Regions from separate parts of the Anoxybacillus andreesenii genome, predicted to be linked through region 3. Evidence: predicted binding sites of a transcription regulator. Region 3 holds the regulator's gene; each other region holds the start of a gene.
What was found. Region 3 encodes Rex, which represses fermentation and respiration genes when NADH is low (regulators of the CRP and FNR family bind a similar motif). Its sites were predicted from a motif close to TTGTGAAATATTTCACAA; they were not measured.
Positions count from the first base shown of each region.

Region 1: a site for Rex is predicted at 3,025-3,042, ahead of J2S07_RS00800 (TIGR04053 family radical SAM/SPASM domain-containing protein). Genes of this name have one in related genera too.
Region 2: a site for Rex is predicted at 2,294-2,311, ahead of J2S07_RS01645 (nitrate reductase subunit alpha). Genes of this name have one in related genera too.

Region 1 is NZ_JAUSTU010000001.1:158,635-163,884, reverse strand. Features, by position in the region: gene moaA (GTP 3',8-cyclase MoaA) at 1-534, opposite strand, end outside; gene J2S07_RS00805 (Crp/Fnr family transcriptional regulator) at 949-1,647, shown strand; gene J2S07_RS00800 (TIGR04053 family radical SAM/SPASM domain-containing protein) at 1,728-2,912, opposite strand; gene J2S07_RS00795 (DsrE family protein) at 3,113-3,451, opposite strand; gene J2S07_RS00790 (metal-sulfur cluster assembly factor) at 3,463-3,771, opposite strand; gene J2S07_RS00785 (alpha/beta fold hydrolase) at 3,887-4,651, opposite strand; gene J2S07_RS00780 (Cof-type HAD-IIB family hydrolase) at 4,849-5,250, shown strand, end outside.
Region 2 is NZ_JAUSTU010000001.1:324,520-329,769, reverse strand. Features, by position in the region: gene J2S07_RS01655 (nitrate/nitrite transporter) at 1-1,217, opposite strand, end outside; gene J2S07_RS01650 (Crp/Fnr family transcriptional regulator) at 1,422-2,120, shown strand; gene J2S07_RS01645 (nitrate reductase subunit alpha) at 2,394-5,250, shown strand, end outside.
Region 3 is NZ_JAUSTU010000036.1:2,807-8,056, reverse strand. Features, by position in the region: gene groES (co-chaperone GroES) at 1-152, opposite strand, end outside; gene J2S07_RS20015 (CPBP family intramembrane glutamic endopeptidase) at 455-1,192, shown strand; gene J2S07_RS20010 (YdiK family protein) at 1,189-1,398, shown strand; gene J2S07_RS20005 (redox-sensing transcriptional repressor Rex) at 1,429-2,088, opposite strand; gene moaC (cyclic pyranopterin monophosphate synthase MoaC) at 2,120-2,614, opposite strand; gene J2S07_RS19995 (ABC-F family ATP-binding cassette domain-containing protein) at 2,777-4,699, shown strand; gene tsaD (tRNA (adenosine(37)-N6)-threonylcarbamoyltransferase complex transferase subunit TsaD) at 4,908-5,250, opposite strand, start outside.

The sequences.
Region 1 (5,250 bases), on a different contig from region 3:
AATCTCTGTATCGTTTAAGCCCTTCTTAACAACCATATTGATTTTTACTCCTAGACCTGCCTCCTGTGCAGCTTTAATCCCTTTAAGGACAGGACCAACACCTACATTTCGCCCATTAATTTGGCCGAATAATTCATCCTTCAAGCTGTCAAGACTAACATTGACCCGTTTAAGGCCTGCCTTCTTTAAGTCTCTTGCATATTTCGGAAGCAAAACACCATTCGTCGTCAAACCGATATCCTTTAATTGATCAATTTGTGAAAGCAATTCCACAAGGTATGGGAGATCCTTCCTTAATAATGGCTCTCCTCCTGTTAGCCGAATTTTTTCGACACCGAGCTCGACAAAAATTTTCGCAACCCTTTCAATTTCCTCATAGGATAACAATTCACTTTTGGGTAAAAAAGCGAAATCAGGGCCATATATTTCAGCTGGCATACAGTATTGACAGCGAAAATTACATCGATCAATGACAGAAATTCGCAAATCGCGAAGTGGGCGATTTAATTTATCTTTAACAAATATTTTTCCCATCTATTTCAACTCCAATTATAGAGTATTCTTATTAGTATATTAGCAACACAAGAAATCGATTACTGTTAACTATCTCACTTAATGAAAATTTATCCTTCCCTCTTATCCGTTGGTTTGGAGGGATATTTGAAAAAAGAGTCTATTGCTATTACATCATAAATCCCATGACAACAGTTACAAAATGAAGTAATTGTCATGAACTTGTCACGTTCTTGTTATTAATTACTATTTTAACACGTTCTATTGATTTAGTATATATTATTCAGAATATTCAATCCATTATTTTTTGTCCGTTTTCCTTATTTAAAACATGAACATATTGTTAAATGATACCCAAAGTTATTGACAGCATTACTTCAATCATGCATTCTTAGGCATAGTTATATTCATTTTGATGACAAAGGGGCGATTCAGATGCCTAGACAATTAAAAGAAACCCAATCAGTTGAAATAAAGGAATTACTTTCCCTTTCGGATAGACATTTTAAAGTTAAAAAAAATACCTTTTTGTTTCAGGAGGGGATGGAGGCAAATGAGCTTTATATCATCCTTTCTGGAAAGGTTCAAATCAGTAAGATAACTGCGGACGGAAGAGAGTTATCTCTGCGTATCTGTGGGGAAAATGATATTTGTGGAGAATTAACCCTTTTTACAAGCTCACCTAAATACTTGCTAAGTGCGATCGTTCTCGAAGATGCAGAAATTGCAGCAGTAAAAAAGGATGCCATTGAAAACGAAATTTTTCATAATAGCGCTTTAGCCTTTGAATTTATGAAATGGATGAGCGATCATTTTCGCAAAACCCAAACAAAATTCCGCGATCTTGTACTGAACGGAAAGAAAGGTGCCCTGCTTTCAACCCTTATCCGGATGTCAAATAGCTATGGGGTTCAAAAGAAAGATGGCATTCTAATTGATTTGCCGTTAACGAATCAGGAGCTAGCTAACTTTTGCGGTACGTCTCGTGAAAGCACAAACCGACTTTTGAATGAGCTTAAAAGAGAAGGCATCATCTCCACTCAAAGGGGCAGAATCATTATCCATGATTTACAATACTTAAAGGATGAAATCGGTTGTGAAAACTGTCCAGCCGTCTATTGCAATATTGAATAGTGACGTACCGTGTTGACTTCTCGTTCGTGAACGGGTCTTGTTTGTTTCGAAAGATTTGCGAGCGCAAATCGTTAAGGCGCTTAATAGAACATATAATGGAGTGCTCCAATAGAAGCACTCCATTTATTTAGGCCTTTTTTTTTTTTTTGTTCTTTTTGTCTTAATGCTTTTGGGATGTAAACACAGAATGGTTCACTTTCTAAATAATCTCCGGTCATTGCATAGGCACGAGAGCGTGAACCTCCACAAACATATCTAAACTCACAAACACCGCATTTTCCCTTGTACTTGTCTGGATTACGTAAATCCTTGAAGATGGGTGATTCCCGGTAAATTTCTGCCAAAGGCTGTTCACGAACATTGCCCGCCTTTATTGGAAGTAATCCACTTGGATAGACGTCGCCGATATGTGAGATAAAGACAAAGCCATTGCCATCGTTGACTCCTTTAGGAGCTCTCCCCAGACCATCAATGGAGCCTGTTAATCCTTGCTCTGTAAGCGCATCTAAATAGCGAATCTCATCAACCTGCCCCTTCGCTTCTCTCATCTTCTGTTGGATAAATACACGGCGATAATGCTGGGCAGCAGTTGTCTTAATATCAAATTTCACGCGCTTGCTTAAATCATGAAGCCAGCGGAATACTTTTTCATGCTCAACCGGTGAGATCATATCGCTTTCCTGTCCACGGCCCGTCGGAACAAGGAAAAAGACACTCCATAACACGCATTCCAAATCTTCCACAAGCTTGGCCATTTCCTCTAAATAATCCACATTATAGCGAGAAATAACCGTATTAATTTGGATTGGAATCTCAAGCTCATGCAAATATTTAATTCTTTCCATCGTCAAATCAAAGGAACCAGCTGTTCCACGAAAATGATCGTGAATTTCCGCATTATGTCCATCTAAGCTGAATGCCCAGCGGGATAGTCCGACTTCCTTTGCCTTCTCAATTGCTTCCTTTGTCACATTTGGAGTTGCACTTGGGGTCATTGATACTCTGACACCCTTCTTCACTGCATATTCGGCAATATCAAACACATCAGGTCGCATAAGTGGGTCTCCACCTGTAAACACCAGCATTGGATTATTCATTTCATAAATTTGATCAATTAGCTTTTTACCCTCTTCAAAGGTCAATTCTCTGGGGTCACGTTTATATTGTGCCTCAGCACGACAGTGTAAGCATTTTAGTTGGCAGGCCCTTGTAAGCTCCCAAATTACGATAAAAGGGTCTTTATTAAAATCTCTGCTAAATACCATTAACTTCGCCTCCCAAGGATATTTCACAAAGGATACTTTTATTTGTAGGTCCGTATTCTCATGAATGTATAAGTTTCAATATCCGTATTATAGAGGTTCTTTTGCCAGGACAAAGTGAAATATCTCACAAAATCGGAAAGAATTTTCACGGAATCGTGAAAAACCCACAAAAAAAGCAGGGTTTCCCCCGCTTTTAAAGCTTAACATAATGTGATGACTTCATATTTTGCTGCTAAATCGATAAATTGGGCCATGCTGCTGATTTTTCCTGCGGTCAATTTGTTTTCCACATCGAAGAAATCGACACAGGTTTTGCAGGCTAACACCTCAACGCCCTTCTCCTCAAGCTCCATTAAATGAACGGAAGCTAACGAATCCTTTGTAAGCGTAAGTACTCCGCTATTCATAAAAAATATTGCTGCCGGAAGGTCTTCCCTTTGCTTAAGAAGGGTGAAAAAGGTTTCTAAAATCCCTTCTCCTAGCTCTTCAGGGCCCTTTCCGAGTTGGTTTGAGCTAACGAGGATCACTTTATTGTTCATAACTTTCCTCCTTAGCGGATCCCGAGTGCAATTTTTGCATAACGTGACATTCTATCCTTACTCCATGGCGGATTCCAAACAATGTTCACATCTGTGCTCTTTACCTCTGGAATCTCAGCTAATGCAGCTTTGACCTGTTCAACGATAGTGCCAGCCAAAGGACATCCCATTGAAGTTAGCGTCATCTCTACAGTGACCTTTCCTTCTTCATCCATTTCTAGATCATATACTAAACCCAGGTTCACGATATCTATTCCTAGCTCTGGATCGACTACAAGCTCCAGTGCGCCCATAATGCTGTCTTTTAATTCTTGATCCATTCTATTCACTCCTTATCCATCTATATCATCTATATTAGATAATCATTGTATTGATTTCAAATAATACCATCATTGTATGACTAATTCATTTTAAGGATAGTGACTTGCATCATACCTATCCTAGATACTTCTCAAACCAATCGACTAGCTGCAATACGCCCTCCCTGCTCACTTTGTGATCGGCTTTCTCATCTGCGATAAATTTGATTTTTTCAGGTTCCTTTTCATATAAAGGCTGAATGCTTTCATAAAACTTGTGGGAAAAGGCAAAGGGAACGACAGGATCCTTCATTCCATGCCAAAAAAGAAGCGGTCGCCCAGCTAATTTTTCTGGCTGCAAGCTTAAATCATAATGGCGCAAATGCTCGAAAACCTTTTCTTTTTCCTTATCTGAAAGTGGAATCATGACACCGTTTTTTTCTAATTGTTCCAATTGAACTTGGGAAAACTGTTCATAATAGGGCATGCCCATCAAACTTACAGCCGCTTTAATCCAAGGATATTGAGTTAAGGCTCCGAGCGTAACAATTCCGCCCATGGATGTCCCAGCAAGACCGATTCGATTAGGGTCAATCCTATTTTTGAAATGCTCCTTGATGATTGAAAGCTCGTCAATCGTTGTTGTCACTGTCTCCCAAAAACGAATATTCATCTCTTGTGTACTAAGACCAGGATTCCTTTCCCCATGGTTAATGGCCTCAGGCAGTACAACTCTGAAGCCTTTACCCGCCAAGAGATAGGCATAGTGAAGATTATTTTCCATCGCACTTTCAAAACCATGGACAAAAATAACAAAGGGGAGTTGCTCTTCATTTAAGTCATTTCTTACTATATGTAAAAATGGAATTTCCCCAACATGCGATTTTTCAATATTAATCATCGTATTCCCTCCAAAGCCCAAAAACAGAATCTTTTACAATCAACATAATTGGTACTATGATAATAATTAATCCAAATATGATTGTTTTGTAAACTTTTTATGATATTTAGTTTATCATGTAGACAGACAAATTCCTAAAGCTTTACGCTAAAACTGCTTATGATTGTACCTATTTTCAGAGGTCGAAAGGAGAAATTATGGGAGAAAAACATTTAATTGCTCTTGATTTAGATGGTACTTTGTTAACTGATGATAAAAAAATCTCGCCAACCACAAAAAAAGTGCTAAAGAAAGCTCAAGAGAATGGGCATGTCGTGATGATTGCGACTGGAAGACCCTTTCGTTCAAGTGAGGTATATTACAACGAGCTAGGATTAAATACACCGATTGTGAATTTCAATGGTGCCTTTGTCCACCACCCTCGTCAAAAAAGCTGGGGACTCCATCATGCACCGCTGGATATTAGTGTGGCTAAAGATGTGGTAGAGGCTTGCCAGAGCTATCAATTTCATAATATTATCGCCGAGGTAATGGACGATGTTTATTTCCACTACCACGATCAAAAGCTGCTCGATGTTTTCTCTATGGGGAATCCACAT
Region 2 (5,250 bases), on a different contig from region 3:
TCAATATTTCCTTTCAAATCGGTGACCATGACGCCTTCAACTGTGTAGTTAATGACTCGGTTGGACATTCCCAATTTTTCCTGATAAAACATCCACATGACAATAATTAAGCAGGCCATTGCAAATTGGGAAAGTGCCATAAATCCAATCGCATAGTGACCGGTTAAATTGAAGAGGAAAGTAAGAATTAACGGTGGGAAAAATCCACCTAATCCCCCCATTGCGGAAACAATCCCATTCACAATTCCAGCCTGCTTTGAAAAATACATCGGCAATAATTTGAACACAGCTCCATTTCCAAGCCCCGCAAAGAGAGCAATCGTTAAACATCCTACGGAATACCAAGTTAACGATGGGTTGAACGCAAGCAAAATGCCTGACAAGGTTAAACCAGCAAAGACAAGGATAAGAATTTTGAACGTATTAAACTTGTCACTCAACCATCCACCAATTGGGCGAAAAAGAGTGGCTATCCCAATAAATCCTGCTGTTCTCATACCAGCATCTATTTTTTCTAATCCAAAATTCGCTACAAGGAAATTTGGTAAATAAACCGTAAATGCGACAAAAGAGCCAAAGGTAACAAAATAGAATAAGCTTAAGAACCATAGTTTTTCATTCTTGTAGACACTTTTGATTTGATCCTTTAATGAAGTTACGACCTTTGGTTCGTTCTTATCCCCAAGTAAGAAGTTTAGTAGCGCAACAACAAATACTAGAATTAAATAGAGCTGAACAGTAGTTTGCCAGCCAACCTGTGTGGCAATAACCGGTGCAGCAAAGGTTGTTATCGCCGTACCAATGTTTCCTGAACCATAAATCCCGTTAATGAAACCATGACGTTCCTTTGGATAATACTTTGGCAGCGAGGTAACCCCAACGGAAAATACCGCACCGCTGATCCCTAAGAATAATCCGCCAATGAGTAGGTCCGTAAGAGAGTTGGCCTTACTGATGTAAAAAATCGGAAACAACAATAAGAGAAAACTGATCGCAAAGAGCTTTCTAGCACCATATCGATTGGTCCAATAACCAATCGGGATTCGGAGTAACGACCCAAGTACAACAGGTGTAGCTGTTACTAATGTTAATTGATTGGCACTCAAATTGATCTCCTCTTTGATGAAAGGCATCAATGAGGATAAGATCACCCAAACCATAAATCCAGAAATCAATGTAAATGTCTGTAGTGGTAATTGTACTTTTTTAAGTTTCATAGCCCTATCTCCTTTCAAACAACCATAGAAGTACTATCGATTTGTTACCATCATCGTAAAAAATCGATGGGCCTTCTGGGTGTGAAGTACTTCACATTTTTACCATGTTCATAAACATTTCATATTTCCATATTTCATCTATAAAGTGCTAAAATAATATATGTTAGAATAAAAGAATACGAAAAAATGTCAGGTGGGGATAAAATGCCTAACACGCTGAAACCTACAAAATCAATTGAGATAAAAGAATTACTTCATATTGCGGATAGAATCATTCAAGTGGAAAAAGGACAATATTTGTTCCAAGAAGGTCAGGATGCTGGCGAGCTGTATTTAGTCATTTCGGGGAAAATTCAAATAAGTAAAATCACCGCAGATGGCCGCGAGCTTTCCTTAAGAATCTGCAGCGAAAATGACATTTGTGGAGAATTAACCTTGTTCACGAATTCACCTAAATACCTTCTTAGTGCATTGATGCTTGAGGATGGAGAAATCGCGGTAATAAAAAAAGAAATGATCGAAGAGAAAATTTTTCAAGATAGTGCCCTCGGCTTTGAGTTTATCAAATGGATGAGTGACCACTTTAGAAAAACACAAATGAAGTTCCGTGATCTCGTTCTTTACGGTAAAAAAGGAGCTCTCTACTCTACCTTAATTCGGATGACAAATAGCTATGGGGTTGAGCAGGAGGATGGTATTTTAATTGATCTTCCCTTAACCAATCAGGAGCTTGGCAATTTCTGTGGAACAACACGGGAAAGTACGAATCATTTATTGAATGAACTCAAACGAAAAGGCGTTATCTCAATAGAGAAAAAGAAAATTACGATTCATGACCTCCAGTATATTAAAAAAGAAATTGATTGTGAAAATTGTCCCGCTGTTTTTTGTAGTATTGAATAACGTTCTTTTCACCAATTGCGATTAACCATAATCCAGCAACATAGCTTGAATAATGGATAGGATTAAGCTGACTCTCGAGTCAGCTTTTTTTAATTCTACGAGTCCTTTTGCCAACCACCTCTACTCCCTTTCCCGTCAACCCCGGATGTGACAAATATGTGTCAGACCCCAAAATGTGAAGTACTTTACAGCTTCTATTGTTTACGCATTGTTAAAGTAAGTTTAGTCAGGCATTCCAAATAACAGTCAAAACAAAATAAGGAGTGATTTTCCATGAAAAAGAAACGATCACCTTTACAAAATCGTTTAAAATACTTAACTCCAGTTGAAAAACAATCCAATAACCATAGCCAAACAACCTATGAAAATCGTGATTGGGAGCAAGCGTACCGCCAGAGATGGCAGCATGACAAGGTTGTACGTTCTACCCACGGCGTTAACTGTACAGGTTCATGCAGCTGGGATATTTACGTAAAGGACGGCATTGTCACCTGGGAAGGTCAAAAGCTTGACTACCCATCAACAGGTCCAGATATGCCAGATTTTGAACCACGTGGTTGCCCCCGTGGTGCGAGCTTTTCTTGGTATCTTTACAGCCCGCTGCGTGTTAAATACCCATACATCCGTGGCGTTCTTTTAGACATGTGGCGTGAGGCTTTAAAGGTAAATTCAAATCCTTTAGAAGCATGGAAGAGCATTGTTGAAAATCCTGAAAAGGCAAAGACATACAAGCAAGCAAGAGGAAAAGGCGGATTGGTGCGAGCAGAATGGCATGAAGTATTAAAGCTTATTTCGGCATCCCTACTTTACACCATCATCAAATATGGCCCAGATCGAAATGTCGGGTTCACACCGATTCCAGCGATGTCGATGATTAGCTACGCATCAGGCTCTCGCTTCATGTCTCTAATGGGCGGACCAATGCTAAGCTTCTATGATTGGTATGCGGACCTCCCTCCTGCCTCCCCACAAATTTGGGGCGATCAAACGGACGTGCCTGAAAGCAGTGACTGGTATAATTCCGGCTACATCATGACATGGGGTTCAAACGTTCCGCAAACACGGACACCTGATGCCCATTTCCTTGCAGAAGTTCGCTATCGTGGGACAAAGGTTGTTTCAGTCAGCCCTGATTACGCGGAGTCCACCAAGTTTTCTGATGATTGGATGAAGGTCAAGCAAGGAACGGATGGGGCCGTTGCCATGGCGATGGGCCATGTCATTTTGAAAGAATTCTATGTAGAGAATCAGCATGACTACTTTATCAGCTATGCGAAGCAATATACTGATTTCCCATTTGTTGTGACCTTGAAAAAAGACGGGGAGCAGTTCATTCCTGATCGCTTCCTAAATGCTGCCGACCTTGGTAAAGCAACTGAAAACGGTGAGTTTAAGCCTGTCCTTTTCAACAATCTGAACGGCAAATTGGTGATTCCTCATGGAACGATGGGCGCTCGCTGGGAAGACAAAGCAAAATGGAATCTTAAAATGATCGACGAAGAAACCGAAGAAAAAATCGATCCAAGATTGTCTTTCGAAGGAATCGAAGAAGAAATCGCAACTGTGAAGCTTCCTTATTTTTCCCATGAAGGCAATCAAATTCTTTATCGAAACGTCCCAATGAAAAAAGTAGAGGTAAATGGAGAGGTCTTCTATACAACAACCGTCTACGACCTTACACTTGCAAACTATGGGGTTGACCGTGGACTTGGTGGAACTTCGATGAACGATTCGATTTTCACACCTGAATGGCAGGAAAAAATTACTGGTGTTAAACCAGAACTAGTCACACAAATTGCTCGAGAGTTTGCCCAAAATGCCCTTGATACAAATGGTCGCTCCATGATCATCGTCGGTGCGGGAATCAATCACTGGTTCAATGCCGATACGATTTATCGCGCCGTCTTAAATCTTGTTCTATTTGTCGGTGCACAAGGTGTGAATGGTGGTGGCTGGGCTCACTATGTTGGTCAAGAGAAGCTCCGACCTGTTGAGGGCTGGCAAACGATTGCAACAGCAAAAGACTGGTCAGGTCCAGCTAAGCTTCAAAACGGAACGTCATTTTTCTATTTTTCAACAGACCAGTGGCGTTATGAAGAGCATCCAGTAAGTGATCATATTTCACCATTGTATGACAAAGCCCGCTACGATCATTATGCCGATTATAACGTTATGGCAGCAAGACTTGGCTGGCTTCCTTCTTACCCTACATTTGATCAAAACACCATTGACCTCTACAAAGAGGCTGAACAAGCTGGGGCTAATACACCTGAGGAAGTCGGAAAATATGTAGCAGCAAAACTAAAAGACCGCAAATTACAGTTCGCGATAGAAGATCCGGATAATCCTGTAAACTTCCCTAGAAATCTATTTGTTTGGCGTTCAAACCTTATTTCTAGTTCTGGAAAAGGACATGAATATTTCTTAAAGCATTTACTAGGAGCACAAAGCGGAGTATTAAATGATGATGATGACAGCCTGCGCCCTGAAGAAATTAAGTGGCATGACAAGGCGGCTGAAGGAAAACTCGATTTACTCATTGATCTTGATTTCCGTATGGCAGGTACAGGACTATATTCAGACATTATTTTACCGGCAGCAACCTGGTATGAAAAACATGATTTGAACAGTACGGATATGCATCCATTTATCCATCCATTTAATCCAGCTGTTTCAACACCATGGGAATCACGTTCAGACTGGGAGATTTTCAAATCAATTGCCAAAAACGTATCAGAAATGGCTGCTGAACTAGAAATGGAACCACTAAAAGAGGTTGTAGCTACACCATTGCTCCATGATACACCGCAGGAGCTAGCACAGCCGCTTGGAATCGTGAAGGACTGGAGTAAAGGCGAATGCGAGCCGATTCCTGGGAAAACGATGCCACAGATCCATGTCGTTGAGAGGGATTACAAGCTTATTTATGACAAAATGATCACTTTAGGACCAAATGTCAAGAACGCTCCATATGGAATAAAGGGAATTACATGGTCCGCAGAAGAAGAATATGAAAAATTGAAGAAGGTTCTTGGAACTCACCAAGGTGGAATCGGTGATGGCTGTCCTAGCATTGAAACGGCCAAAAGTGCATGTGAAGCAGTACTAACTCTTTCTTCTACTTCAAACG
Region 3 (5,250 bases):
CCGTTGTCTAGAACACGACCTGTACCTACAGCTACTACTTTTCCTTCTTGAGGCTTCTCTTTCGCTGAGTCCGGTAAAACGATACCGCTTGCAGTTTTTTCTTCCGATTCAACTAACTCAATAACAATGCGATCTCCTAGTGGCTTTAACAAGTGAAACAACCTCCTCAAATAAAATATGTAATTTTTTATTAGCACTCGATACTCATGAGTGCTAACACATTTATTATATTAATGAATTCCTAAATTTTTTGCAAGTATCATGCGTAAAATTTTCCTTAATTTTTGTTGCTATCCTAACATCTTTTTTTGCACAACCTTTCAAAGTATATACAGAAGTTGAAAAATTATCCAGCCATACACTTTTTTATAATTTAAATTTGTATCTATCATCTTTTTACTAGTAGAATGGGTTATAGTGCATGTTGAGATAGTTATTAAAGGGGAATCACATTTTGAAAAAGGAATATTGGTATATATTAGTTGCTTACATGGGGATGCATCTTTCAAGCTTTGTGGGTGTGCCAGGTGTCACTTTTGCAGGCATATTATTGGGACACAGTTTGGAAGACATGGCCATATATTCAGTTGCGATTTGGATCGTTTTTAGCTTTGCTGTCACCTTGCTTATTGTGTTATTACTGTTGAAAAATGAATGGAAAAACCCCATACCCGATCGAAACGCTGCATCCGTGACTCAGTCAACGGTCTGGGCGATCTTAGGTGTGTTTCTTGCTTTATTTTCCCAGAGCCTAGCCGCAAATATTGAAACATGGCTGGGGATTGAATTGGGCTCGGAGAACACACAGCAAATTCTTTCACTTATTGAGTCTTTTCCTATTGTTGTATTAGTAAGTTCTGTTATTGGTCCCATTCTTGAAGAAATTGTCTTTCGAAAAATATTGTTCGGTTCACTTTATAAAAAGTTCAATTTTTTCATTGCGGCTTTGATCAGCTCCATTATTTTCGCCCTGGCGCATATGGAGCCTGAACACTTACTTTTGTATTCAGCAATGGGCTTTACCTTTGCCTTTCTTTATATCAAAACAAAACGAATCATTGTGCCAATCTGTGCACATGTCGCTATGAATACCTTTGTTGTACTCGTCCAATCCGTATATAAAGAAGACATAGAACGGATTTTCCGAGAAGCCGACAAGGTGCAAAGCTTCATTGGAGGTTTTTTCCTATGAGACAGTCTACCTTGTTTTCAGGAATTCTATATATTGTGTTTGGCTTATTTTTTACTTTTTTCGCCATCCAAAACCTGCAGCAAACTGGGGAATGGGGCTTTTTTACCTACCTGCTCATTCTCTTAGCCACCTTTGATATAGGAGGCGGTCTTCGCATGGTCTTCTTCCATTTTAAGCTTAAATCTATCCAGAAAAATAAGAAATGAGCCCTTCAAAAAGGCTCATTTCATTTCATTTTATTCCACTACTTCTTCCTCATCCACCGTATAATGCTTTAAGAAATAGACCAATGACTGCAATTCAACTGCAAGGTCAATATGATGGACTCGTGTTGTCGGAGGAACCGTTAGCCTTGCTGGTGTGAAATTAAGGATCCCTTTTACATCTACCTTTGCCAGCCTATCTGTAATCGACTGGGCGAACTGAGCAGGAACGGTTAAGATAGCGACCGTGATGTTCTCTTCTTTGATCACTTTTTCCATATCGTCCATGTGAAAAACAGTTATATCCCCGATGGTTGTGCCCACTTTATCTTCAGCTACATCGAAGGCAACAGCAATCTTTGTATTATTGTTTTTGAGGAAATTATAATTTAAGAAGGCCGTTCCAAGATTTCCAACCCCTATTAGGGCTACATTTGTTAACTCATCCTGATCAAGTGTCTTACGGAAAAAACTCAATAGGTAGTTCACATTGTACCCATAACCCTTTTTCCCTAATGCTCCAAAGTACGAAAAATCTCTACGAATCGTTGCAGAGTCTACCTTTACCGCTTCACTAAGCTCCGCAGATGATACCCTCTGCTTCCCTGATGAATGTAAATTCTTTAAGAACCGGTAGTATAACGGCAGCCTTTTTGCTGTTGCCTGAGGAATTTTCACTGTATCATTACTCATCCTATTTCCCCCACCCTATCATAAGTCTAGCTTATAAAATCTCATTCTCTCTTCTAAAATCACCGTTTTTTCCACCTGTTTTTTCAACGAGGTAGGTTTTTCCGATGACCATCCCTTTATCAACGGCCTTACACATATCGTAAACCGTCAAGGCGCAGACCGACGCAGCCGTTAGCGCTTCCATTTCTACTCCTGTATTTCCCTTTGTTTTGACTGAGGCCAAAATGATGAGACGATAATTTTCATTCTCTCGCTCCCATCTGAAGGTAATGTTCACACCTGTTAGCGGAATCGGATGGCACATTGGAATAATATCTGCAGTCTTTTTGCAGGCCATAATTCCCGCCACCTGTGCGACGGCTAGGACATCCCCTTTTTTAATTGTATTGTTGGTTATTTGGTCATATATCTCTTTATTTACCGTAATACTTGAGCTAGCAATTGCGGTCCTAACCGTTTCCTTTTTATCACTAACGTCGACCATTTTGGCTCTGCCTTCTTCGTTAAAATGAGTAAATTCAGCCATATTCTATACACCTCACTTCAAACTATACACTATTTTGACAGATTTGTGAAAACATTGTTATGACTTTCACAAAAGATTTTTAAATACCGCCCATAACCTTCTTTTATTGCCGTTCCCATTTTTGTACGTTACACTATTGCTAGAAATACTGAGGTGAAAACGATGATCTTATTGCAGGTAAATCAATTATCAAAATCATATGGGGCTGATCCCATTTTAACGAATATCAAGCTGGAAGTGCAAACTCGTGACCGCATTGCCCTCGTTGGACGAAACGGTGCAGGTAAATCCACCCTTCTCAAAATAATAGCAGGACAGCTTTCCTATGAATCAGGGGAAATCATTAAACCAAAGGATGTGGAAATCGGCTACTTAGCACAGAATACGGGCTTAGATTCGGATTGCTCCATTTGGGAGGAAATGCTGACTGTCTTTGAGGACCTACAAGAACAGGAAAAACAATTGCGCCAATTAGAAGAAAAAATGGCTAACCCATCCGTCTATACTAACCCTTCAGAATACGAGCGCATCCTCAAGGACTACGATATTCTTCAGGTTACCTTTAAAGAAAATGGTGGCTATCAATATGAATCAGATATCCGTTCTGTATTACATGGACTTAAGTTTCACACCTTTGACTACTCAACCAAAATCTCAAGCCTAAGCGGTGGGCAGAAGACTAGGTTAGCCCTTGGGAAGCTGTTGCTCAAGAAGCCTGATATTTTAATCTTGGACGAGCCGACAAACCACCTGGATATTGAAACATTGTCCTGGCTCGAAGGCTATTTGCAAGGCTATGAGGGCGCCATTTTGATTGTCTCTCATGACCGCTATTTTCTAGATAAGGTGGTCAACCAAGTATATGAAATCTCAAGGCTTCATATAACGAAATATCTCGGGAATTACAGTGCTTATTTAGATCAAAAGGCAGCAAATTATGATCGGGAAATGAAACAGTATGAAAGGCAGCAGGAGGAGATAGCCAAGCTCCAGGATTTTATCCAACGAAATTTGGCGAGAGCTTCGACGACGAAACGAGCGCAAAGCAGAAGAAAACAGCTGGATAAAATGCAAATTATGGACAGGCCACTTGGAGATGAGAAATCAGCCTCCTTTGGTTTTGAAATTGAGCGGCAAAGTGGGAATGACGTTCTCATGGTAGATTCCTTGTCCGTTGGCTATGATGGGGATACGGTCAGTACAGACCTTACCTTTCGACTTACTAGAGGAGATAGTATCGCTCTCGTGGGTCCAAATGGAATTGGGAAATCTACCTTATTAAAGACGATTATTGGACGAATCCCCAAAATTAACGGTAATATCCGCTTTGGCTCCCATGTCACAGTCGGCTATTATGACCAGGAACAGGCAGAACTGACCTCCAACAAAAGAGTATTAAATGAGCTATGGGATGACTACCCACTAATGAATGAAAAGGATATTCGCACCGTACTCGGCAACTTTTTATTCTCTGGAGATGATGTTCTCAAAACGGTTTCTTCCTTAAGTGGTGGTGAAAAAGCACGACTGGCTTTAGCCAAACTAATGATGCAAAAGGCAAATCTCTTAATCCTAGATGAACCCACGAACCACTTGGATTTGGACAGTAAAGAGGTATTGGAAAACTCCCTCGTTGATTATCCAGGTACGATCCTTTTTGTTTCGCACGATCGTTATTTCATTAATCGAATTGCTACTAAAGTTATCGAGCTTAGCTCGACTCATGCAACGGAATTCCTTGGTGACTATGATTATTATGTGGAAAAGAAGCTGGAGTTTGAAGAATTAAAGGAGCTTGAGAAGAAAGAAATATCCACAGTTCATCAACAGGAAACTCAAGAAAAATCGAGTTATCAACAGGATAAAGAAGCAAAAAGATTAGAGCGACAACGAAAGAGAAGAATAGAAGAAATTGAAAAACTAATAGAGGAGCTCGAAAACAGCATCGGGGAAAATGAACAATTACTTTGTGAACCCGAAATCTTTCAGGATCATGAAAAGGTTCTTGAAATTACGAAAGCAAATGATGCGGCAAAAGAAAAGCTAGATAGCTTATTAGAGGAATGGTCAGAATTGGCTGAATAGGAACTACTGTAGCACCGGGATAGACGAACTATCCCGGTTTTCTTTTTCCACAATCTTATTCACAATAAAAATAGGATTACAACAGCTCTCCACAGGGTTTTCCACATTATCCACAGTTTAATTCGTATTTATCCACATTATTCACATAATTTCTTTGTTTATCCACAAAAAAAATCCTCTATAATGAGAGGATTTTGTCCTGGTTCTATTAAATATTGTGGATAGAAATATCTAATCCTGGATTTGCGTTCAAGTTTAATTCGGCTCTTTGACCTTTTTCGAAAAAGATACTGCCGGCAGCCGCAATCATCGCTGCATTATCCGTACAAAGATAGAGCGGTGGTATGATGAGCTCGACATCCTCATCCTCAAAAACCTGCTCAAGTCGGGTTCTGAGCCCTTTATTTGCAGCTACACCGCCTGCGAGAAGCACCTGCTTCACATTATATTCCTTTGTAGCCTTAAGGGTTTTCGTCACTAATACATCAATGACACTCTCCTGAAAGCTCGCAGCAAGGGTTTCTGGAGCAATTTTCTCCCCACGCTGCTCG